Regions from separate parts of the Mesorhizobium argentiipisi genome, predicted to be linked through region 2. Evidence: riboswitches for the same ligand, from Rfam matches in the RefSeq annotation. Region 2 holds a riboswitch; the other holds the start of a gene.
What was found. A riboswitch is a leader RNA that binds a small molecule or an ion and turns the genes downstream of it on or off. The one in region 2 is predicted to bind cobalamin.
Positions count from the first base shown of each region.

Region 1: another riboswitch for cobalamin. It lies ahead of bluB (5,6-dimethylbenzimidazole synthase); the one in region 2 lies ahead of O7A05_RS04360 (DUF1636 family protein).

Region 1 covers NZ_JAPYKO010000013.1:122,730-127,771, forward strand. The annotation lists gene dxs (1-deoxy-D-xylulose-5-phosphate synthase) at 1-5, opposite strand, end outside; gene O7A05_RS19100 (pirin family protein) at 144-1,064, opposite strand; gene O7A05_RS19105 (DUF2277 domain-containing protein) at 1,075-1,341, opposite strand; gene O7A05_RS19110 (exodeoxyribonuclease VII small subunit) at 1,535-1,786, opposite strand; gene O7A05_RS19115 (histone deacetylase family protein) at 1,790-2,716, opposite strand; cobalamin riboswitch at 2,832-3,011, shown strand; gene bluB (5,6-dimethylbenzimidazole synthase) at 3,054-3,785, shown strand; gene O7A05_RS19125 (hypothetical protein) at 3,786-4,769, opposite strand; gene O7A05_RS19130 (TetR/AcrR family transcriptional regulator) at 4,901-5,042, opposite strand, start outside.
Region 2 covers NZ_JAPYKO010000002.1:299,368-304,409, forward strand. The annotation lists gene O7A05_RS04340 (NADH-quinone oxidoreductase subunit C) at 1-573, opposite strand, end outside; gene O7A05_RS04345 (NuoB/complex I 20 kDa subunit family protein) at 578-1,159, opposite strand; gene O7A05_RS04350 (NADH-quinone oxidoreductase subunit A) at 1,150-1,515, opposite strand; gene O7A05_RS04355 (winged helix-turn-helix domain-containing protein) at 1,847-3,046, shown strand; cobalamin riboswitch at 3,077-3,278, shown strand; gene O7A05_RS04360 (DUF1636 family protein) at 3,319-3,744, shown strand; gene cobW (cobalamin biosynthesis protein CobW) at 3,747-4,784, shown strand; gene cobN (cobaltochelatase subunit CobN) at 4,802-5,042, shown strand, end outside.

The DNA of each region.
Region 1 (5,042 bases), on a different contig from region 2:
TTCACTCGGGCGCGTCCTGCTTCAAATTGACCCTTCAAATTGACCGAACACGGCGCTACCAGCAGATTGCGCCATAATCATGCGCGGCAATAGGCCGCCGGCGGGCGGATGTAAATGCGCGCCAGTGACGCGCGGGTGGTCCCTTAGCTCTCGGGCAGCGGGATGAACTCTTCCTCGTCGCCAGGAACCATATCGAAGCGGCCCGTCTTCCATTCCTGCTTGGCCTGCTCGATGCGTTCTTTCGAGGACGAGACGAAATTCCACCAGATATAGCGCTTGGAGCCCAGCGAAGCGCCGCCGAACAGCATGAAATGCGCACCGCGCTCGGAGGAAACGACGATCTCCTCGCCCGGCTTGCACACCAGAAGCCGTTCGGCCGGGAAAACATCGCCGCCGAGCGAGACGTTGCCCTCCAGCGTGTAGATGGCGCGCTCCTCGGCATCGGCCGGAATTTTCACGCTGGCGCCGGCGGCCAGCCTGAGATCGGCGTAAAGCGTGTCCGAGGCGGTCGCCACGGGCGAGCGCAGGCCTGAGAACGCGCCAATGACGACGCGGCCGCTGACACCCTCGGCATCGATCTGCGGCAAGCGAGCCACCGACGTGTTCGCGAACACCGGAGCGATCTCCTCCTTGCCGTCCGGCAGCGCCAGCCAGGTCTGCAGGCCGGAAACCGACATCGGCGCGCCGCGCAGTTCTTCCGGCGTGCGCTCGGAATGGACGATACCGCGCCCGGCGGTCATCAAATTCACGTCGCCCGGCGCGATCACCATTTCGGTGCCGAGCGAATCCCGGTGCCTGATCCTGCCATCGAACAGGTAGGTGACGGTGGACAGGCCGATATGCGGATGCGGACGCACGTCGAGCGGATGGCCGGCGCGCAGGATCGCAGGGCCCATGCGGTCGAAGAAGATGAACGGCCCGACCAGGCGACGCTTTGCCGTCGGCAGAGCGCGGCGCACCTCGAAACCGCCGATGTCCTTGGCATTCGGAACGACCATCATTTCGATCTGGTCGCAGGCGAAGGCATCGCCGGGTTCAGGGTCGTTTCCCGGAAAGAAGCTCATGTTGGTTCCCTCAGGCGAAACGCAGCGCCGACCTGGCCTTCGCCTTGGCAGCCTCTTCCTCGCGATTGCGCGGCTCCTGGTTGGTTTCGAGCGAGTCGATCAATTCGCGCGCAGCGGCCGCGATCGCTTCCACTGCATGGTAAAAAGCGTGCTCGTTGCGCTTGGAGGGCTTGGTCGAGCCGCTCAGCTTACGCACGAATTGCAGCGCTGCGTCATGCACTTCGTCATTGGTCGCCGGCGGCTCGAAATTGGCCAGGGTCTTGATGTTGCGGCACATGGCTTGAACTCCTTACCTGCTTTCTCTGCCCTTACCCGGTCTGAGATCATCCGCTGAGGTGTTGAGATTCAGCTCAGGCCGAGCCGAAAATGGTGGTTTCCGAGAACCGGAGCGGAGCGTACTTGAAGTACGTGAGCACCGGAAGCGCAGGAAGTTGCCATTTGCAGGCCGACCTCACCTGAATATCAACACCTCAGTCGGCGTCCAGCGGTTCAGTTCCCACTGGCTTGCCATCGCGCGACAGCCTGATCTTCTCGACCTTGTCCTCGGCCGCTTTCAGCAGCCGGTCGCAATGCGCCTTCAGCGCTTCGCCACGTTCATAGATCTTGATCGACTGGTCGAGCGGGACGTCGCCGCGCTCAAGATCATCGACAATCTTCTCAAGCGCGTCGAGCGCCTGTTCGAAGCTCATCGCCTTGACGTCCTCATTGCCTTCCAACGCCATACTCTATCCCTTCATCAGCCGCCCGACATGGGCGGCGACTGAAAATGCCAGTCCCTGCAGATCGTAGCCGCCTTCCAGCAGGCTGACGAGTCTGTTGGAGCTGTGGCGGCCGGCGCGTTCCATCAATTGCCCGGTCGCCCAGTCGAAATCGTCCTCGGTCAGGTTGATCTCGGCCAACGGGTCGCGATGGTGCGCGTCGAAGCCCGCGGAAATGATGATCAGGTCCGGCGCGAACGCGTCGATCGACGGCAGCACGCGCGACAGGAAGGCGTCGCGGAAGAGATCGCTGCCGGTCTGCGGCGCCAGCGGCGCATTGACGATGTTGCCGGCGCCGGTCTCGCTTTTCGCGCCGGTGCCGGGATAAAGCGGCATCTGATGCGTCGAACAATAGAGCACCGACGGGTCGTCCCAGAAGATGTCCTGGGTACCGTTGCCGTGGTGAACGTCCCAGTCGACGATGGCGACGCGCTCAGCCTGATGCCTCTTTTGTGCGTAGCGGGCGGCGATCGCCGCCGTGTTGAACAGACAAAAGCCCATCGCGGTGGTCTTTTCGGCATGATGGCCAGGCGGACGGGCGGCGACAAAGACGTTTGCCGCACGGCCCTCGAAGACGTCGTCTACTGCCGCGTTGGCACCGCCGATCGCGGTGACCACGGCCTGCCAGCTTTTCGGGCTGGCGCTGGTGTCGGCGTCGATCGAGGCGATGCCGCTCTCAGGGATCGCGGCGCGGACACGCTCGACGAAATCCTCCGGGTGCGCGTAGAGGATCGTTTTCTGGTCGCCTTCCGGCGCCTTGACGCGGTCGAGCGCCGAAAAAGCCTCGTCGTCCAGCACCCGCTCGATGGCGCGCAGGCGGTCGGGCCGCTCGGGATGACCGGGCGGCGTGAGGTGTTCGAGGAAGATCGGATGCGTGTAGAGACGGGTGGCCATGGCGCCTAATCTAGGGACCTATGACCGCAATGACCATGTTTGGCAGGCCGAATGGCTGGGGAAAATCGCGTCTTGCCGTGTCGCTAATGCCATTGGCGGGTGCCGGGCTTCGCTGTAAGGTCTCCTCGCTGCCTGGTGCCCGCGACGCGGGAGAATCGGGAACACGGTTGAACTCCGTGGCGTGCCCAACACTGTAAGGGGGACCGCGCCGGCAAACGCCACTGTCGAAGACGGGAAGGCGCCGGATGCGGGACGATCCCGAGCCAGAAGACCGGCCCGGCAGACATGGTCTTCCGCTTGGTCAGGCGGGGGACTGTTTGTCGCAAGGGGAAAAGCGATGACAGCAGCAGCGATCGCCGCGAGTGGCGGCGACTTTGACCAATTGGCGCGCGACGCGGTCTACCGGGCCATGTTCACCAGGCGCGACGTGCGCAGCCATTTTGTCCCCGACGATCTCGATGACAGCGTGCTGGCGCGGCTCATCACCGCCGCGCACCATGCGCCATCTGTCGGCTATATGCAGCCGTGGAATTTCATCGTCATCCGCGATGCCGAGCGGCGCACACAAGTGCGCGACCTGTTCCTCGCGGCTCGCGAGCAGGAGCTGCCGGCGATCGAGGCGGAGCGGCAGGCGCTTTACCGCAAGCTGAAGCTCGAGGGCATCTGCGAAAGCGCGCTCAATCTATGCATCACCTGCGACCGGCATCGCTCGAAGGACTCGCCTCTCGGGCGTTGGCACAACCCGGAGATGGATCTCTACAGCACCGTCTGCGCAGTGCAGAATTTCTGGCTGGCGGCGCGGGCCGAAGGTGTCGGCGTCGGCTGGGTGAGCATCATCGAAACCGAGGCTTTGAAGCGGCTTCTCGCGATCCCCGAGCATGTCACGCCGATCGCCTATCTCTGCGTCGGCCGCGTCTCGGAATTCGCGCCGAAGCCGGACCTCGAGGCGCATGGCTGGGGCAAGCGCCTGCCATTGCCCGAACTGGTCATGAGTGAGACATTTCGCGGCGCCGGCGAGGCGCCGCTTAAATCGGCAATCGCAAACCTTGGCGGCCCATCAAAGCCATGATCAGGCGGCTCTCGGGGCATCCCAGCGCGAGCCGCCGCCAAAAGAGCCCAGCGCCTTGTCGCGCAGTTCCCTGAATTTGGACGAGGTCTCGGCGAGCCGCCGGTCCCATTCGGGATTGGGCGCCTGTCCCTCGATCGCTTCGAAATAAACCTGCATCAGCGAGGCGATGGCGAAAGGCTCGATGAAGGCCGCCTTGAAGGCCCAAGCAAAGACGATGGCGAGCACGAAGGCCCATCCGGCCAACTGCCCAGGCATGACCCAAAGGATCGCGGCGGCGGGTGCCAGCATCAACAGGAAGATGACGAAGGACACGCCCCACATGATCACCGCCAGCCAGACTGCGTTCTTGACCATGTGCTTGCCGTTCTGCGCGTAGAGCACCACGCCTTGCCTCGCCGTCTCGAATGGCGAGTTCGAATTGATGCGGATGTTGTAGCCGAGGATGATCTCGTCGACATAGGTCAGCGACAGGCGGATCACCGTGTTCATGAAGCTGACGATGCCGCTCAGGCCCGGAATGGGCAGGAAAGCGGCGATGCCGCCGATCAGGCCGGTGATGGCGCGGATGGCGCCCTTGACCAGCTGGTCGACGACGAAAAGGATGTTGGCCTCGGCGAAGCGCTGGGTGACCACTTCCTTCGCATAGGCGATCTGGCCCTGGCCATCGGGAACGTCATGGCCGTCGATCAGATGCACCATGACGGCAATATGGCCCGCTTTCAGCACATAGAGGATGTATTCGCGGATCCAGTAGACGGCGATCGAGACGACGCCGAAGCCGACCACGCCGCCCCACAGCGCAAAGGACATCGGACCGTCTGGATCGGTCGAGATGTGCCCGACGCCATAACCGACGCTGGCGCCGGTCCCGGTCGCCATGATGTAGGCGGCCGTGATGCCGAAATAGACGATCATGCGAAAGACGATGAACGGCCATGTCCGCATCATGATCAACACAGACTGACCAATGCTGAAGTCCCACATTCCCCGACTCTCCCACCCTTAAGAGAATGGCCGGGGAGCATGCGCTCGCCCCGGCGATTGTCAATCGCGGCAGGGTTGCGCCGGCCCGAAACCGGTGCACAACCCGGTGGCTTGATTACCCAAGCGAACCGTCAAGGCTTCTTGCGCAAGCCTTCGAGCAATTGCTTGAACGCCGCAATCGCCTTCTTCGACGTCGCTTCGGGGTCCTTGGAATTGGCGATTCGCTGCGCAGCCTGACTGCTGGCGCCATTGATCAGCCGTGAGGTCGTCTCG
Region 2 (5,042 bases):
GACGTAATCCGTTCCTTCCCACGGGCTCAAGAAGTCGAAGTTTCTGAATTCCTGCTTCAATTCCACCGGCTCGTAGATGACCCGCTTGGCCTCGTCGTCGTAGCGAACCTCGACGAAACCGGTCAGCGGGAAATCCTTGCGCAGCGGATGGCCTTCGAAACCATAGTCGGTGAGGATGCGGCGCAGGTCCGGATGGCCGGAGAACAGCACGCCGTAAAGGTCGTAGGTCTCGCGCTCGAACCAGTCGGCACCGGGATAGACGCTGGTCAGCGACGGCACCAGCGTCTCCTCGTCGGCCTGGACCTTGAGGCGGACGCGCGCATTCTGCTTCGGTGACAAAAGGTGATAGACGACATCGAAGCGCTTGGCGCGCGAGGGATAGTCGGCGCCGCAAATGTCGATGATCGAGATGAACTGGCAGCGCGGATCGTCGCGCAGGAAGGTGGCCACCTCGATGAGATTGCCCGGTTCCACCGAAATCGTCAGCTCGCCATACGCAATCACGGCTTCGCCGATGCGGCCGGAGAGCTTCTCGCCGAGATAGGTGGAGAGTTCGTTCAAAGCCAGGGTCATCGGCTCACCGCTCGATCGTGCCGGTGCGGCGGATCTTCTTCTGGAGAAGGAGAATGCCGTAGAGCAGTGCTTCCGCGCTCGGCGGGCAGCCGGGCACATAGATGTCGACCGGCACGACGCGGTCGCAGCCGCGCACCACCGAATAGGAATAGTGGTAATAGCCGCCGCCATTGGCGCAGGAGCCCATCGAGATGACGTAGCGCGGCTCCGGCATCTGGTCGTAGACCTTGCGCAGCGCCGGCGCCATCTTGTTGGTCAGCGTGCCGGCGACGATCATGATGTCGGACTGGCGCGGCGACGCGCGCGGGGCGACGCCGAAGCGCTCCGAGTCATAGCGCGGCATCGAGGTGTGGATCATCTCGACCGCGCAGCAGGCGAGACCGAAGGTCATGAACATCAGCGAGCCGCTGCGCGCCCAGGTGATCAGCGCCTCGGTCGAGGTGACAAGGAAGCCTTTGTCGGCCAGTTCATTGTTGATCTCGAGGAAGAAGGGATCGTCCTCCCCTACCGGCCTGCCGGTGTTGGGGTCGATGATGCCCTTAGGCTTCGGCGCGACGAGGGTGCCTGAACTGTCGTTCAATCCCATTCCAGCGCTCCTTTTTTCCATTCATAGGCAAAACCGATGGTCAGTACCGCCAGGAACACCGTCATCGACCAGAAGCCGAGCATGCCGAGCTTCGAGAAGGACACCGCCCACGGGAACAGGAAGGCGACCTCGAGATCGAAGATGATGAACAGGATCGACACCAGGTAGAAGCGGATGTCGAACTTCATGCGGGCGTCGTCGAACGAGTTGAACCCGCATTCATAGGCGGAAAGCTTTTCCGGATCGGGATTGCGGTAGGCCACCAGGAACGGAGCAACGATGAGCGCCAGACCGACGATCATCGCCACGGCGATGAACAGCACGATAGGCAGGTACGAACTTAGGAGTGCGCTCATGCGGCGACTTTCCTTCGGCGGGGGCAGTTCATTTTGATTACAGCAACGAACTCTAATGCGGAAGCGTGACAGATTAACCGCTGAACCGTTTTAAGGGGCCCATGCTGCAACGCGGCGAGGGTTAGCGCAGCGGTTTCGGTGACGCAAGTCAAACCTTGTTCAAATCGCGGCCCTGGACGCCTTATCGGAAGAAACTGGTCCGATCCGCTCCTGTTTGATTTCCTTCGATTTTTACTCCACTTTTGTCTCCTGACATATCTCCCGCCATTTGCCTGCTAACATGGCCGGAATCACCGGCTAAAAATCCAAGGGACGATCGGGGCGACGCCTGATGAAAGACAAGATTTCGCTGGCCATGGCGAGGCGCATTGCGCTGGACGCGCAAGGGTTCAACGACCGTCGCCCCGCAGGAGTTCCGGATCGCCGGCACCTCGCCCGGGTGCTTTCGCGAACCGGCCTTCTGCAGATCGATTCCGTGAGCGCGGTGGTGCGGGCGCATTATATGCCGCTCTATTCGCGCCTCGGCCCCTACCCGCTTACGCTGCTCGACAATGCCGCGGTCACCCGCAAGCGCGCCGTGTTCGAATACTGGGCGCATGAGGCGTCGTTCCTGCCCGTCGAGACCTACCCGCTGATGCGCTGGCGCATGCAGCGCGCCGAGCAGGGCGAGGAGATGTATCTCGGTCTCGCCAAATGGGGCCGTGAGCGCAAGGAAATGATCGACGAGATATATAGAGAGGTCGCCGATCGCGGTCCGATCGCCGCCTCCGATATCGAAGGCCACAAGGGTAATGGCGGCTGGTGGGGCTGGAGCGAGGCCAAGCACGCTTTCGAATGGCTGTTCTGGGCCGGACGCATCACCACTGCCTACCGGCGCGGCTTCGAGCGCTATTACGACCTGCCCGAGCGCGTTTTGCCGCAGGCGGTGCTCGACCTTCCCGTTCCCTCGGTCGAGGACGCGCATCGCGAATTGCTGCGCATTTCGGCCCGTGCTCACGGCATCGCCACCTATGGCGACCTGCGCGACTATTTTCGTCTCGCGCCGGGCGACACGAAGGATCGCATCGAGGACCTGGTTGAGGCGGGGGAACTGCTGCCGGTGAAGGTCGAAGGCTGGGACAAGACCGCCTATCTCCACAAGGAAGCCCGTTTCCCGCGCCGGATAGAGGCGCGCGCCCTGCTCGCCCCCTTCGATCCCGTCGTCTTCGAACGCACCAGGACGGAAAAACTCTTCGATTTCCGCTACCGCATCGAGATCTACACGCCGGCCGAGAAACGCCAATATGGCTACTACGTGCTGCCCTTCCTGCTCGGCGACCGGATCGTCGCCCGCGTCGATTTGAGAGCTGACCGCCCGGCCAGCATCTTGCGCGTCCACGCCGCCTATGCCGAGGCCGGCGCCCCGCCCGAAACGGCCGCACAGCTTTTCGATGAGTTGAAGCAGATGCAGGGCTGGCTCGGCCTGGAGTCGATCGAAGTGACGCCGGCCGGCGACCTCGGACCGGCGCTGGCCGACATCGCGGTGTCGTAGCTGCGCGTTGACAGGGACCTAGCCGTAAGCCTAAATCCTGACCCAGACGGTCTTCTCCCGGCAAAGGGAGGAGCCAAGAGGGAATGCGGTGCGGGCCAAAACCCAAATCCGCGGCTGTCCCCGCAACTGTAAGCGACGAGCCTCTGCCGAAAACCACTGGGATTTCCCGGGAAGGCGGCATTCAGGGCGACGACCCGCGAGCCAGGAGACCTGCCGTCTGAGACTTTAAGTATCCGAATGCCCGGCGGGTTTTCCGGGCAAGGAGCATGGTTTTGGATCGCAACGACAGTTTCCAGGCAAACATCGCGGACATTCCGTCCGAGCCCGACGCTTTGGCCGGCGTGACCGTCATCGTCTGCTCATCCTGCCGCGACGAGACCGGTTCGGATGCGCATCCGCGCGCCGGTGCGCTGCTTGCCGAAGATACGCATCGGGCTGCTTCCGGCGAAAAGATCAACATCCGTACCGTCGAATGCCTCGGCAACTGCAAGCGCCGGCTGAGCGCGGCTTTGCTCCGCAATGGCTGCTGGAGCTACGTCTTCGGCGATCTGAACACGACCAGCGGCGCCGATCTCATCGCCGGCGCAAAGCTCTTCGCCACCTCGACCGATGGTCTCATCCCCTGGCGCGGCCGGCCCGATTCCCTCAAGCGCGGCCTGGTTGCCCGCATCCCTCCTCTCGACATGCTGAAGGACTGACCATGAACGCATCCGTTTCCCGTGTTCCCTGCACCGTCGTCACCGGCTTCCTCGGCGCCGGCAAGACGACGCTGATCCGCAACCTGCTTGAGAACGCCAAGGGCAAGCGGCTGGCGATCATCGTCAACGAGTTCGGCGATGTCGGCATCGACGGCGAGATCCTGAAAGGCTGCGGCGTCGACGCCTGCCCGGAAGAAAACATCGTCGAGCTCGCCAATGGCTGCATCTGCTGCACCGTCGCCGACGACTTCGTGCCGGCGCTCGACCAGATCCTGTCGCTCAAACCCAAGGTTGACCACATCCTGATCGAAACCTCCGGCCTCGCTCTGCCGAAGCCCCTCGTCCAAGCCTTCCAATGGCCGAGCGTGAAGAGCCGCGTGACGGTCGATGGCGTCATTGCCGTGGTCGACGGACCGGCGCTCGCCGACGGCCGCGTCGCTTCCGATATGGATGCCCTGCAGGCGCAGCGTGCGGCTGACGATTCCCTCGACCATGACGATCCGGTCGAAGAGGTATTCGAGGACCAGATCGCCTGCGCCGACCTGATCATCCTGTCGAAGAGCGACCTGATGGATGCGGCGGGCTCCGCCCGTGCCAACGCCGTCATCGGCGAGCATGTCGCGCGCGCGGTCAAGGTCGTGCCGACAGCGCAGGGCAAGGTTGACCCGTCCGTGCTGCTCGGCCTCGGCCTTGCGGTGGAGGACGACATCGAGAGCCGCAAGACCCATCACGACGACGAGCTCGACCATGAGCACGACGATTTCGATTCCTTCGTCCTCGACATTCCGTCGATCGCCAATCCCGACGAGCTGGCCAAGCGCGTCGCCCTTGCCGCCGAGCAGGAAAACGTGCTGCGCGTCAAAGGTTTCGTCGAGGTCGGCGGCAAGCCGATGCGGCTCCTGCTGCAGGCTGTCGGCCCGCGCGTCAACCACTATTACGACCGCGCCTGGACGGCCGAGGACGACCGCCGCTCGCGGCTCGTCGTCATCGGCCTCAAGGGGCTGAACCGCCCGGCAATCGAGCGTATCCTCGTCGGCTGAGGCTAATACCAAAAGCGATGCACATCCTCGCCACCACATCCGCTTCGCTCGACGATCTCGCCGAGCCGATCGACCTCAGGCAGACGCCTGCGGATGTCGTGGCCCTGTCCTTCACCGACAGCGATCTCGGCGGCCTGGCCACGGCCTGGAAGACGGATGCGGCGCGGCTGCCGTCCATGCGGCTTGCGGCGCTGCGCGACCTTCGCCACCCGATGTCGGTGGACCTGTGGATCGACAGCGTCGCCCGCCACGCCAGGC